3 regions of the Pantoea sp. GW821-FHT03E06 genome follow, and region 2 is predicted to be linked to each of the others. Evidence: riboswitches for the same ligand, from Rfam matches in the RefSeq annotation. Region 2 holds a riboswitch; each other region holds the start of a gene.

Region 1 (4,918 bases), on a different contig from region 2:
GTTCAGAGCCAAAATAGATGGTGGCGCCAACGGCTACCGCACCTAAATTAAACGCCTGCTCCACGCTGGCATACAGCGTTTGGTCGTATTGCGTTGGATAGCTCAGGGTTTCGTTATGGTTCAGCTTCACCATAAACGGGATACGGTGCGCGTAGCGACGCGAAACCGAAGCCAAAACGCCATATGTGGACGCCACGCAGTTGCAACCGGCTTCAATCGCCAGTTCAACGATGTTTTTCGGATCGAAATAGGCAGGATTGGCAGCAAACGATGCGCCCGCCGAGTGCTCCACGCCCTGATCGACCGGTAGAATGGATAAATAGCCGGTGCCCGCCAGACGTCCGGTGTTGTACAGGGTTTGCATGTTGCGTAATACGGTAGGAGAACGATTGTTGTCGATCATCACACGATCAACATAATCCGCGCCGGGTAAATAGAGGCTGTCCGCTGGAATGGTCATGCAGCGATGTTGAAGAAGGCTATCCGCCTCTTTGCCCAATAACTGTACGATGTCCGTCATGTTCGCTCCTGATAAATGGCTGGATTGGAACCGACACCTGTCGATTCCCCCCCAACAGCCTGGACCGGAATGCCGCAGGCTGGCAAATTGCTGACTCCATTTTTCAGACGGATTCGCAGTGAAAAAGCGGCAATCTGGCGTTACGCCCTACCACCACTGATGGAAATGGTGCACTGGCCCAATGCCTTTGCCCACTTCCAGCGAATCGGCATGCAGCAGCGCCTGCTGCAGCCAGGCTTTGGCTTCAGCCACCGTCGCCGCCCAATCATTATGCCGTGGCCGCAGTGCGGCCAGCGCCGCTGAGAGTGAACAACCGGTGCCGTGCGTGTGTTGGGTATTGACGCGCGGCGCGGTAAAACGCTGGCGTCCCGCGCGGGTGATCAGCCAATCCGGGCTCTCGGCATCACTAAGATGTCCCCCTTTCATCAGCACCGCCTCACAGCCAAGATCCAGCAGCGCATCGCCCTGCTGCAGCATGGTTTTTTCATCCTGCGCCATAGCGCACCCCAACAGTGCTGCGGCTTCCGGCAGGTTCGGCGTGATCAACGAGACCTGCGGTAGCAGCAGTTCGCGTACGCTGGCTACCGCATCCGGCGACAGCAGCGCATCGCCACTTTTGGCAATCATTACCGTATCCAGCACCACAAACGGCAGGCTGGCGCGTTTCAGCCGCTCGGCCACCACTTCAACGATCGCCGTTTCTGCCAACATGCCGATCTTTGCGCTATCAATGCGCACATCGTCCAGCACCGAATCGAGCTGCGCGGCAACAAAATCGGGTTCGATACGATAAACCGACTGCACGCCGCAGGTATTCTGCGCCACCAGCGCAGTGATGACGCTGGTGCCATACGCGCCCAGCGCGGAGAAGGCTTTCAAATCGGCCTGGATACCGGCGCCGCCACTTGGATCGGTACCGGCGATGGTTAATGCGTTGATGCGTTTCATACTGTCATCTCCAGCGTCCAGAGCGCATCAAGAAAAGCCGACGCAAAACTGCCCGGCCCCTCGACTTGACGCGCCGTGATTTCACCGGCTAGCGACATCACACGACAGGCAGCGGCCACATGCAGCAGACGCTCGCCCGGTAAGCTGGTGAAAGCCGCCACCACCGCCGACAACGCGCAACCGGTGCCGACCACCCGCGTCATCAGCGGACTCCCGCCGGGGATCGCCAACGTTTGAGTGCCATCGGTAACGTAATCCACTTCGCCGGTTACGGCGACGACAGTGTCATAGTCACGCGCCAGCTGTTGCGCAGCGCTCAGCGCGGCATCGGCCTGATGCAGACTATCCACGCCACGACCGCCCGTTGCCTGATTAGCCAGGGCGAGAATTTCTGAAGCGTTACCACGAATCGCCGCCGGATGCAGACCAAGCAGCTGCTGGCAGAATTCGGTGCGCAGAGTTAATGCGCCGACCGCAACTGGATCCAGCGTCCACGGCGTGCCGGCTTTTTGCGCGGCCTGCACCGCCGCTAACATCGCGTCTCGACGATCGCGCGTTAGCGTGCCGACGTTTATCAATAACGCATCGGCAAACCCGGCAAACTGCGCGGCCTCTTCAGCATCAATCACCATCGCCGGAGAAGCGTGCAGCGCCAGCAATACATTGGCGGTAAAGGTTTGCACCACGTCGTTGGTCATACAGTGCACCAGTGGCGCTTGCTGTCGCAGGAGGAGCAAGGATTGCGCGAGTTGCGCAGTGGAGAGAAGGTTAGGCTGTGTCATAAAGCTCCCAACCGGCGATCAAGAAGGCGAATGCGGTCAGGCATCTGACTTCCCTACGCTGGCATTATCCAGATCAGGTCAGCGGGTGTATCTCAGCCCTGTGTTACAGGGGCACCCCGAGTCATAGCATGAATGTATTGCTTCATGCCGCAGACAGGATAATGGCAGCATCAGAGCTTGTAAATCAGTGAATGCCTCGTTCATTCATCCTGAGCAAACGAGGACGTTCCACGCCGCACCACCTTAAAATCGAGACCTGTCTGAATAACGCTTGATAAATATCAAGCCCATCTCGCTTGAAAATCGGCCTAATGGCATCCCGGATTTAAAGACAGACACCGCCCACCCCAATCCGGTAGCGATAATGAAATTAAAATTCTTCAGCTTTATTCCGCATGCACATCGATGGCGCAACGTCCAAATATCCCGTAAAGGCGCAATTTCGCCAGCGGGTCGCCACTATTTTTCTACTCATGTAGAAGCACAATGCAAAAGCTGCGGTGAACGACTGCATAAAGTCTATTACCGCGATATCAGCGATGCCGAAGCAAAACGCTGGTTAGGCTAAGGACGTATAAAGATAAAAAAAAGCCCCGCAACACAGGTTACGGGGCTATTGCGTGGCTATCGCAAAAATTATTCAGCCGGTTTAGTACGAATCAGATAATCAAAGGCGCTGAGTGAGGCTTTCGCACCTTCACCGCTGGCGATGATGATCTGCTTATATGGCACCGTGGTGCAGTCGCCGGCGGCGAATACGCCTTTCAGGCTGGTTTCGCACTTGGCATCAATAATGATTTCGCCCATTTTAGTGCGCTCAACCGCACCTTCCAGCCAGGTGGTGTTTGGCAGCAGGCCAATTTGCACGAAGATACCGCTCAGCGCGATTTCATGGCTGGTTTGGTTATTACGATCGATGTAGGTCAGGCTGGTAACCTTACTACCGTCACCTTTCACTTCCGTGGTCTGCGCATTCAGAATTACGTCGACGTTTTTCAGGCTGCGCAGTTTGTCCTGCAGCACTTTATCGGCGCGCATTTCGCTGGCAAATTCCAGCAGCGTGACGTGCTCAACAATGCCGGCCAGATCGATCGCCGCTTCAACTCCTGAGTTACCGCCGCCGATCACCGCCGTGCGTTTACCTTTGAACAGCGGACCGTCGCAGTGCGGGCAATAGGTGACGCCCTTGGTGCGATACTGCTCTTCGCCCGGTACGCCCATGTTGCGCCAGCGCGCCCCGGTGGCAATGATAATGCTGCGAGATTTCAGTACCGCGCCGGATGCGGTTTCAATCGCGTGCAGACCGCCCTCTTTCGCCGCAGGAATCAGCTTAATGGCGCTCTGGGTATCAATCACATCCACGTCGTAATCATCAACGTGAGCGCGCAATGAACCAGCCAGCTTGGCGCCTTCGGTTTTCGGCACGGAGATGTAGTTTTCAATGTCGACGGTGTCGAGCACCTGGCCACCAAAGCGTTCGCCCATCAGGCCAGTACGAATACCTTTACGTGCCGAGTAGATGGCCGCTGCTGCGCCCGCTGGGCCGCTGCCGACGATCAGCACTTCATAGGCATCACGTTTGTTCAGCTCTTCCGCCGCGCGTTTATCGGCGTTGGTGTCCACTTTACCGACGATTTCCGCCAGGCTCAGACGGCCCTGACCGAACTCTTTGCCATTCAGAAATACCGCTGGCACGCCCATCACGTTGCGTTCGGTGATTTCGTTCTGGAACATACCGCCATCAATCGCGGTATGGCTGATGCGCGGATTCAGTACCGCCATCAGGTTCAGCGCCTGTACCACGTCAGGACAGTTGTGGCACGACAGTGAATAATAGGTTTCGAAATGGAAGTCACCTTCCAGCGCTACCACTTGATCCAGCAGGCTCTGCGCTTCTTTCGAAGGGTGTCCACCGGTTTGCAGCAGGGCTAAAACCAGTGAAGTGAATTCATGGCCCATTGGCGAACCGGCAAAGCGCGGACCGCTCTGGCTGCCTGGGTTAGTAATCAGGAAAGAGGGTTTACGCACCGGACGATCGTTCTCTTCACGGAAGCTGACTTTATCTGACAAGCTCGCGATATCGACCAGCAGAGTACGGATCTCTGCCGATTTAACGCCATCATCCAATGTGGCAATCAACTCAACCGGTTTCGTTAATTTCTCAAGGTAAGCCTTGAGCTGGGTTTTTAAATTGGTGTCGAGCATAGTGAGTTCCTGTCATGAAAATCGGGTGCCGTAGCACCCGATAGAGAAAGATCGAATGGCGTGATGTTGGCTTAGATTTTGCCAACCAGGTCCAGTGATGGAGCCAGCGTTGCTTCGCCTTCTTTCCATTTTGCCGGGCAAACTTCGCCTGGGTGAGAAGCCACGTACTGTGCTGCTTTCACTTTGCGGATCAGGTCAGATGCATCACGGCCAATGCCTTCTGCAGTGATTTCGATCGCCTGAATGATGCCTTCCGGGTCAACGATGAAGGTACCGCGGTCTGCCAGACCTTCGTCTTCACGCATGATTTCGAAGTTACGGGTCAGCGCGCCAGTTGGGTCACCGATCATCGCGTATTTGATTTTTGCGATGGTGTCAGAAGAACCGTGCCAGGCTTTGTGGGTAAAGTGCGTGTCGGTAGAAACAGAGTAGATATCTACGCCCAGTTTCTGGAACTCTTCAT
Region 2 (4,918 bases):
CTTCGATATACAGCAAAATAGAAACTAACCTTGAGTATGGTAGAATAAAATTCCTCATATTAATTGATGAAATAGATCGGCATTTACACCCCGAATGGAACAGAACGTTTCTTAGTCGACTGCTTTCGGTATTAAATAAGTATAAAGATACGGCAGGATTTCAAATAATAATGACAACGCATTCACCGTATCTTATTAGCGATTTGCCGAAAGAGAACATCCTGAGAATCTCTCGAGTGAGTGATAGCCTGTCCGTTTCTCACTCTAACTTTGGTTTCGGCAGTAACATCTATGACATTATTAATGATAGCTTTTTTTTAGATTCGCCCATTGGAGAATTTGCTAATACGAAAATAGCAGGGTTAATTGCTTTCATTAGGGGTGAGAACACCGCAGAATATACTGTAAGTAGTGCCAGAAATGTAATTGACTTAATCGGTGATCCATTAATAAAAAACAGGATTTTACAAATGTTTCATTCTACATTTGGCGAGAATGAAAGCACTTTAGCTGAGATTGAAAAACTTGAAAAACGTATTGCGCAATTAAAAAAGGAGCTTTGAAATGATCAATCTCGCCAGTACGCCATTTGATGATGAAAGTTTCGTTAAGAATTACATCGATCTCATTTCAAAAAAGATGACCTTACCAGCCAGCAAGCGGTTAACCATTAAGCATAAATTACTTACTCTGCCAAATAATGTGTCGCTAGACAATGATTTTATCGAAGTTATCCTGACTAACCCTTTTGACAACAATAATCTTAAAGGGTTGAAAGGAGAATTATTTATCTCCGGGTATTTATTGTTGAAAGATTTTTTAATCAAAGGGAAAGCGTATTTTGATTATGTTAAACGCCAATCTCTTGTGAATGTAAAGAATCATGAAATGAAGGGCATTTACCGTGACCTCAGAGGTAACAGTATTACTCCGCTGATTGGGCTGGTAAACGCAAATCTTATCGATGATGCCAAAAAAAGTAATGAAAAGTACTGGGCGTTTTATGATCTGATTCTTAAAGAATTAAAATTAATTAACGTTAATTTCGAGGAGGTATTTGATTATTCTTTTATTGATAAAGAAACGAGGTATAATATTATTCAAAAAATAAATGTCCCAATCTGTCCTTATTGTAATAGGCAGTACATCGAGACTTACAAAAAAGACAAACAAGGCGAAGCCATCGCGCAATTGGATCATTTCTATAATAAGTCAGTATTTTCTTTATTCTCCTTGACGTTAGCTAATTTCATTCCTTCTTGTGCATACTGCAATACGATCTTGAAAAGAGATTTTCTTTTTCCCTATAAGTATCCTTACGTTGATAAAAATAATGATGATGTCATCTTCCTCATCAACACAGAGAGTGTTAAAACTGTTTATCATCCAAGTGACATATCTATCTCATTAAATAAAGCCAATGATTATTATCACCAGCTTTCATTCTTCAATGCGGCCGAAATATATGAAAACCATAAGCAGGATGTTGCTAACCTGCTCACGAAGTCAAACTTATACAATCAAAATTATAAGAAATCGTTGGAGGGGATTTTAAAGGAAACGATCACCGATAGTCAGTTGAGGGTAATGCTTTTCAACACCACCATTGAAGACGGTGTTATATCGGCCACGCCACTCGCAAAGTTAACAAAGGACATTTTATTTTCAAAGGACATATTTTAGCGTCACTGGGGGTATGTACTTTTCTTGTTGGGGAGATCATCTTTTGATTACCTTAGCTGGCTATCTTTACTGCCGCGACGGTTGTAACCGCCAATCGCCGCCTGTTTTTTATCGATGTTACTCTGACAATTTACACAGTAACGCACGCCCTTTAACGCCGCACGGCGCGCTTCCGGGATGGGAGCGCCGCACTCGTCGCAAAACTCGGCGCTTTCACCGTGTCCGAGATGACTGCGCGCCCGTGCCACTGCATCATCTACCGTGGCATCAATTTGTTTGTTTACTGCACCATCATCAGACCAACCGCCCGCCATATTTCACCTCTTACGCAAAGCCATGAACTAAGTATAAGGCAACATGCAATAAATGCCGGTCAGGCAAAGATGCCGTGCAACATCAGCCGTCTTTTTACTCCTATTGACACATCATCAGGCGCCATCCTAGACTGCGGCTTGTTCCAAGGGGTGCCCTGTTAGGGGGCTGAGATTCTACCGGCTGGTGTTTTTTACTGGCATCGTAGTGACCCTCCGAACCTGATCCGGCTAATACCGGCGTAGGGATGCGGAACCGCAGGGCTTGCACGCCCTGATTCCATCTTTGTGCTTTGTAGCGGACAGTTCGCGCTCTTCGGGTGATGCCGGGGAGTTTTAATGCAATCGCAAAGGTGGCTACGAACATGACCGAATCGGCAATAATCTCAACGTTGCTGGCTTTCCTCCAGCGCAGCGACAGCTCGGATGACGATTTCAACCAGCTGGCCCTCGAAATCTTCGCCTATCAATTCGCCCACAACCAACCCTATCGCCGCTTCGCCATCCAGCGAGGACGCACGCCGCTGACGGTCAAACACTGGCGCAATATTCCGGCGATTCCGATTACCGCTTTCAAAGACTTTACCCTGAGCTGTGGCCCCATCGAAGCGATGCAGGCTGTTTTTATGACCAGCGGCACCACCGGTACAGTCAAAGGTCGCAGCTACCATCCAACGCTGGACGTTTGGCAATGTTCGATGATGCTGAATTTCCGCCAGCGCTTTATGGCAGGCGTCGATCGCATTCGTATGGGGATTCTGTTTCCGGATACCGTCGCGATGCCGAACTCCTCGCTGGCGACATACCTGGCGCTGGCGGTACAGGCCTTTGGTACACCCGCAAGTGAAGTGATGGTGGGTGAACACGGCCTCGACGTGGAACGCGTATTCGCCGCGCTTGAGCAGGCTGAACACAGCGGTGAACCCTATGCGCTGCTGGGTGCCAGCTACAGCTTTGTACCGCTGCTGGACGAAATGCAGCGCCAGCAGCGTCGTTTCTCCCTTCCCGCCGGCAGCCGTATTCTTGACACCGGCGGATTTAAAGGCCAATCCCGCGAGGTTGCCGCAGAGGCATTTTACACATCGCTTGCCAATGCCTTTGGCATTCCACGCGCGCAGTGCATCAACATGTACGGCATGACGGAAATCAGCACGCAATTTTATGACGAGGGCAATGAAATCTGCCCGCCGGTCAAATCCGGCCCGCACTGGATCCGCACGCGTGTTGTGAACCCATTAACCGGCGACGACATGCCCGATGGCGAAGTTGGCGTGCTGGTACATCACGATCTGGCCCATTTCAATTCCGTTTCCGCTTTGCTGACGGAGGATGCAGGCATCATCGTGCCTGGTGGTTTTCACCTGCTTGGACGGGTAAACGGCGCGGATGCAAAGGGATGCTCACTGACCATGGAAGATTTTCTGGCTGCCGCGCAGGTGAATCCGTGAAAGAAGTGGCGGGGCATCTGCCGGGCTTATGCGCCAGCGAAGTGCAATGGCACACGCTGCGATTTGGTCAGGGTAGTGAGATCGTGGAAGTGGATGTTCCGGCGCTGGACGAAGCGCAAATCATCGCGCTGACTGCCCGCGTACGCGCCAATGCGCGCGCCTATCTGCATCAGCTGAGCGTGGCGCAGATCATCACCATTATTGATGAAGCGGTGGCGCGACTGCTGGATCGCACGCATCCCTTGCGCATTAAGGCCGAAAAGCTGCTGCCGATCGTGACGGGCTATGACGCAGACATGGTGCGCCTTGGCCTCACCGGTTATCTCAAGACATTTCGCCAGCCGCAGCTTAAGCGCTTTCTGGCGGAGGACTTCGCCCATCCGCAGATGCTGGATGATTTTCAGCCACGGCCCAAAGGCGGTTTTGCCCGTGCGTTTGGCCCGGAACTCCTGCTGCATATCTGGGCTGGCAATGTGCCGGGCTTACCGCTGTGGAGCCTGATTTGTGGTTTGCTGGTGAAGGCCGGCACCATTGGCAAATTACCCGGCAATGAACCGCTGATGGCGAGCTGGTTTGCGCAGCTGCTGGCCGAAATCGATCCTCAACTTGGCGCGTGTCTGGCGGTGGTTTGGTGGCAGGGCGGCAGCGCGGAAACTGAGCCGACCTGGTTACGGCAAGCGGATGTGGTGCTGGCCTATGGTGGCAACAACACGCTCGCCGCCATTCAGCAGCGTTTGCCTGTCACCACGCGTTTCCTGCCGCATGGCCATAAAATCAGCGTTGGGCTGGTAGCCGCCTCGGCGCTCAATACCCGTCAGGGCGCACAACTGGCACGACGCGTGGCTTATGACGTGATGCGTTACGACCAGGCCGGCTGCTACTCGCCGCAGATGTTGTTTGTCGAGCGCGGAGGAGCGGTGTCATCGGACGAATTCGCCGCCTATATCGCGCATGAACTTGCCGCGTTGGCACGTAAACATCCGCGCCGCCCACTGGCTATTGAAGAGATGAACAGCCTCGCGGCATGGCGTAATGGCGAAGAGATGCGTGCGCTGGCGGATGGCCGAACGCTTTACGGCCATCCCACCGACGGCTGGGCGGTGGTGAGCGTGGCACAAGCGGAAGCGCTGTTACCTTCCGCACTCGGACGCACGCTGAAAGTGGTCGCCGTTGATGCGCTGGAGGAGGCCATACAGGCGTTAGCGCAGCAGCGCCAGGTTCTCCAGACGGCAGGCGTGGCTGCAACGCCTGCCGAACTGTTTCGTCTTTCCGCTTTGCTGGGCCAGGCGGGTGTTACCCGCATTACGGCGTTCGGTGACATGACGTCGCCTGAAGCGGGCTGGCATCACGATGGCCGTTTTAGCCTGCTTGATCTGGTCACTATCACCGAGATCGAGCAGGGCGCAGAGGCGGCGGCTGAACGATTCGCGCCCTATGCAGACTGATATGCGTTTTGTAGGGCGCGCATTCATACAT
Region 3 (4,918 bases), on a different contig from region 2:
ATTGCGGAAGGCATCCGACATTTGCGCCATGCCCACCTCGATGGTCTGAGCTTCAACCTGTTGACGGGCGGCAAATTCGCGGACTTCCTGGGTAATTTTCATCGAGCAGAATTTGGGGCCGCACATCGAGCAGAAGTGCGCCACTTTTCCCGATTCTTGCGGCAAGGTTTCGTCGTGGTAGGCGCGAGCGGTATGCGGATCAAGTGCCAGGTTGAACTGATCTTCCCAGCGGAATTCAAAACGTGCTTTGGACATCGCATTATCGCGAATCTGCGCGCCCGGATGGCCTTTCGCCAGATCCGCAGCGTGTGCGGCGATCTTGTAGGTGATCAGCCCCTGCTTCACATCCTCTTTATGCGGTAAACCGAGGTGCTCTTTGGGCGTCACGTAACACAGCATGGCGCAGCCAAACCAGCCAATCATTGCCGCGCCGATGCCGGAAGTGAAGTGGTCGTAGCCGGGTGCGATATCGGTAGTGAGTGGACCGAGCGTATAAAAAGGGGCTTCGTGGCAGTGCTCCAGCTGCTCGGTCATATTGCGGCGAATCATCTGCATCGGCACATGGCCCGGACCTTCAATCATCACCTGCACATCATATTCCCAGGCAATTTTCGTCAGTTCGCCTAGCGTATGCAGCTCGGCAAATTGCGCCTCGTCGTTGGCATCCTGAATTGAGCCCGGACGCAGGCCGTCGCCCAAAGACAATGCCACATCGTAGGCAGCACAGATCTCACAAATCTCGCGGAAGTGGAGATACAGGAAGCTTTCGGTATGGTGCGACAGGCACCATTTCGCCATGATTGATCCGCCGCGTGACACAATGCCGGTGAGTCGTTTAGCCGTCATGGGTACATAGCGCAACAGCACGCCAGCGTGGATAGTGAAGTAATCGACGCCTTGCTCCGCCTGTTCCAGTAGCGTGTCGCGGAATATTTCCCAGTTGAGGTCTTCGGCAATACCGTTCACCTTTTCCAGCGCCTGATAAATCGGCACCGTACCAATCGGCACGGGGCTGTTACGCAGAATCCATTCGCGCGTTTCATGGATATAACGTCCGGTAGAGAGATCCATCACGGTATCTGCCCCCCAGCGCGTTGACCACACCAGTTTCTCCACTTCTTCTTCAATCGAAGAACTGACCGCCGAGTTGCCGATATTGGCATTCACCTTCACCAGAAAGTTGCGACCAATGATCATCGGTTCGGATTCGGGATGGTTGATGTTAGCAGGGATGATGGCGCGGCCGCTGGCCACTTCCTGACGGACAAACTCCGCGGTGATATTTTCCGGCTGGTTGGCGCCAAAGCTGTGACCGGGATGCTGCTGAAGCAGCACTTCACCACGAATACGCTCGCGGCCCATGTTTTCACGCAGCGCAATAAACTCCATCTCCGGCGTGATGATGCCCTGACGTGCATAGTGCAGTTGGGTAACGCAGCGACCCACTTTGGCGCGGCGCGGCTGTGGCAGATGCTCAAAACGCAAATGATCCAGGCCTTCATCTGCCAGACGCTGTTGGGTGTAACGGGAACTCAGCTGGTGAATGGTTTCGCTGTCGCCGCGCGCTTCGATCCAGTTGGTGCGCAGCCTGGTGAGCCCCTGATGCACATTGATCGTGGCTTCAGGATCGCCATAAGCACCGGCCGTGTCGTATACCGGCACCGGTTCATTCGGCTCATACTGTGGATCGTCTTTACTGCCGCCGGTGTGCGTTGGGCTCAGTTGAATCTCACGCATGGGCACGCGAATATCCGCGCGGCTGCCGGTGATCCAGATGCGTTTTGAGTTCGGAAAAGCGGTTCCCTGGAGGGAATCGATAAATTCCTGCGCCTGAGCACGTTGTTCACGACGAGAGGTTTTAGCAGACATAGCAAATTTCCTATAAAAGTTGGAAGTTGCTTGCCCAGAGTTCGGAAGGAGTAACAGATACGATAACGGCATAAGCCGACATCGTGCTGATGATATCTACTCTTGTTCCCTTCGCAGGTACTAACCTGATCAGGTTCCGCGGATCCCGAATTAACGGTCTCAGCCCCTAAGGGCACTCCGACAAGGTGTTGGGTTTTACGATATAAGCTACTTTGCTTGCCATTTTGCACCTGGGCAGTGCTCGTGGCCGTCACGTACTTCGTGTACGCTCCGGTCCCTGCGCGCTGTCCGAGTGCAAACTGGCTGCGCACGCTACGCTTATATCGCAAAACCTGACTCTTCATTTTTCTGGAAGAGGCTCATAAAAAAAGCCCATTTAGCATAAGAGGGCTTTTCTCGAATAACAAGTTTTTTACAACTGCGGGCATTCAGGCCGGGCGGGCGATGACGCTGTCATTGGCAACCGGTAGATGCGCCAGCTGGTTATCCCAGGCGAGTTGTACCAGCTTATCTTCCAGCGTGAAGCGCGATTCCAGCACTTCGCCGACTTCGGACAGCGCCTGCTGAAAATCGACACAGTTATCGTCGTTAATCGCTTGCTGCAAATGACTGTCGTAGAGCTGCATGATGCGGTCAGTGTTCGCCTCAAGTGCCGGATAAATTTGCGCGGCAGCCATTAAGGGGTTATCACCCTGCATCTCACTAATAATGTGTTCATACACGCTAAAATGACCGGTAGAAAGGTAATCCACCAGATTGTGGCAAAATGCATCCAGCGCTTGTTCATCCAGCGCGGTTAACGCATCTTTTTGTGGCTTCAGGCCAATAAGCTCGTAGTACGTGACAAGCAGCTGTCGACGGGCGCGCAACCATGAATCAACCAATTCATTTCCGCCGCCGACACGCTTTGTCAGGTCATCTAACTGGTTAAGCATATGGGGCTCCAGGTAGGTTATAGTTGTTTATTACACACTTAATATTAGAGTTTCAGCGTGCGGTTTAACGCTAAGGACAACGATTAAGATGCAACGTGAGATCTCAAGCTTAGACGCTGGATGGTGGATTGTCAGCCATGAGCAAAAACTTTGGTTACCGCAGGGCGAACTGCCGCATGGCTTATCCACCGATTTTGGACTCAGTGGCAGCCACGGCATTTTGATTGGCGAATGGCAGGGCGAAAACGTCTGGCTCGTGCGGGAAGCGCGTCCAGACAGCATGGGCTCGGTCCGCCAACTGATTGATCAAGATGTCGGTCTGTTCCAGATCGCCGGGCGCGGCGTGCAGCTGGCGGAGTTCTATCGATCGCATCGCTGGTGCGGCTATTGCGGCCATGAAATGCATATCAGCAAGCGCGAGTTCGCTTGTCTGTGTCATCACTGCCGCGAGCGCTATTACCCGCAAATTGCGCCGTGCATTATTGTGGCCATTCGCCGTGGCGATGAGATTCTGCTTGCCAATCATGCCCGTCATCGCAACAACATTTACACCGTGCTGGCGGGCTTCGTCGAAGTGGGCGAAACCTTAGAACAAGCGGTGGCGCGTGAAGTGATGGAAGAGAGCAACGTGCGGGTGAAAAACGTGCGCTACGTTACTTCGCAGCCGTGGCCGTTCCCGCATTCACTGATGATGGCGTATATGGCCGAATACGCTGGCGGTGACTTGCAGCACGACGGCAAAGAGTTGCTCGATGCCGGTTGGTATCGCTATGACGATTTGCCACTGTTGCCGCCGCCAGGCACGGTTGCGCGTCGCCTGATCGAAGATACCGTTGCCCTGTGTCGCGCCAGCGCGGCGTGAAAATGCTACACTGCCGGCCTTAGCATGAGAGAGCCTATTATGAGTGAACTGAAGAACGATCGTTATCTGCGCGCCCTGTTACGTCAACCGGTAGATGTCACGCCGGTATGGATGATGCGACAAGCCGGGCGTTATTTACCGGAGTACAAAGCCACGCGCGCTGAAGCCGGTGATTTTATGTCACTGTGTAAGAACGCTGAGCTGGCATGTGAAGTTACGCTGCAGCCGCTGCGTCGCTATGCGCTGGACGCGGCGATCCTCTTCAGCGATATCCTCACCATTCCCGATGCGATGGGACTTGGGCTTTACTTTGAAACTGGCGAAGGCCCCCGTTTCTCCCATCCGATCACCTGTCGCGCCGATGTCGACAAGCTGCCGGTACCGGATCCTGAGCAAGAGCTCGGCTATGTGATGAACGCGGTGCGTACGATTCGTCACAATCTGAAAGGCGAAGTGCCGCTGATTGGCTTCTCAGGTAGCCCATGGACGCTGGCAACCTATATGGTGGAAGGCGGCAGCAGCAAAGCCTTCACGAAAATCAAAAAGATGATGTACGCCGATCCACAAACGCTGCACAAGTTGCTGGATAAGCTGGCGGACAGCGTCATTCTTTATCTGAATGCGCAGATCAAAGCCGGCGCGCAGTCAATCATGGTGTTCGATACCTGGGGCGGCGTACTGACTGGTCGCGACTATCGCGAATTCTCGCTGTACTACATGCACAAAATCGTCGATAGCGTGCTGCACGAGAACGAAGGTCGTCGCGTACCGATTACGCTATTCACCAAAGGTGGCGGCCAGTGGCTGGAGGCGATTGCCGCGACCGGTTGTGATGCGCTGGGACTCGACTGGACTACCGATATCGCTGATGCGCGTCGTCGTGTTGGTGACAAAGTGGCGCTGCAGGGCAACATGGATCCTTCCATGCTGTATGCACCGCCAGCGCGTATCGAGCAGGAAGTGGCAGGGATCCTTGAAGGATTTGGCACGGGTGAAGGCCATGTGTTTAACCTGGGGCACGGCATCCATCCCGACGTGCCGCCAGAGCATGCCGGTGCATTTGTGGAAGCAGTGCATCGCTTGTCTCGTCCGTACCATCAAGGTTAATCATGGATTTAGCCGCATTACGCCAGGAACAGTTACAACGCGCTGCTGATGTGGTGCGGCAGGATGATTTCGACGTGCTGCCGCCGCGCTTCATTGGTGGCGCCGACGTCGGTTTTGAGCAGGGCGGCGAGGTCACGCGCGCTGC

Evidence for each region. A riboswitch is a leader RNA that binds a small molecule or an ion and turns the genes downstream of it on or off. The one in region 2 is predicted to bind thiamine pyrophosphate.
Region 1: linked by a shared signal. The riboswitch ahead of thiM (hydroxyethylthiazole kinase) and the one ahead of AC07WB_RS19970 (LuxE/PaaK family acyltransferase) in region 2 are both predicted to bind thiamine pyrophosphate.
Region 3: linked by a shared signal. The riboswitch ahead of thiC (phosphomethylpyrimidine synthase ThiC) and the one ahead of AC07WB_RS19970 (LuxE/PaaK family acyltransferase) in region 2 are both predicted to bind thiamine pyrophosphate.

What each region holds. Positions count from the first base shown of each region.
Region 1 is NZ_JBWKUG010000001.1:2,744,952-2,749,869, forward strand. It holds gene fbaB (class I fructose-bisphosphate aldolase) at 1-520, opposite strand, end outside; gene thiD (bifunctional hydroxymethylpyrimidine kinase/phosphomethylpyrimidine kinase) at 668-1,468, opposite strand; gene thiM (hydroxyethylthiazole kinase) at 1,465-2,250, opposite strand; TPP riboswitch at 2,284-2,379, opposite strand; gene AC07WB_RS12850 (hypothetical protein) at 2,615-2,818, shown strand; gene ahpF (alkyl hydroperoxide reductase subunit F) at 2,887-4,455, opposite strand; gene ahpC (alkyl hydroperoxide reductase subunit C) at 4,527-4,918, opposite strand, start outside.
Region 2 is NZ_JBWKUG010000002.1:75,830-80,747, forward strand. It holds gene AC07WB_RS19955 (AAA family ATPase) at 1-563, shown strand, start outside; gene AC07WB_RS19960 (hypothetical protein) at 565-1,683, shown strand; gene AC07WB_RS19965 (DksA/TraR family C4-type zinc finger protein) at 1,731-1,997, opposite strand; TPP riboswitch at 2,134-2,260, shown strand; gene AC07WB_RS19970 (LuxE/PaaK family acyltransferase) at 2,360-3,442, shown strand; gene AC07WB_RS19975 (acyl-CoA reductase) at 3,439-4,887, shown strand.
Region 3 is NZ_JBWKUG010000001.1:262,898-267,815, forward strand. It holds gene thiC (phosphomethylpyrimidine synthase ThiC) at 1-1,869, opposite strand, end outside; TPP riboswitch at 1,959-2,059, opposite strand; gene rsd (sigma D regulator) at 2,298-2,804, opposite strand; gene nudC (NAD(+) diphosphatase) at 2,893-3,666, shown strand; gene hemE (uroporphyrinogen decarboxylase) at 3,706-4,773, shown strand; gene nfi (deoxyribonuclease V) at 4,776-4,918, shown strand, end outside.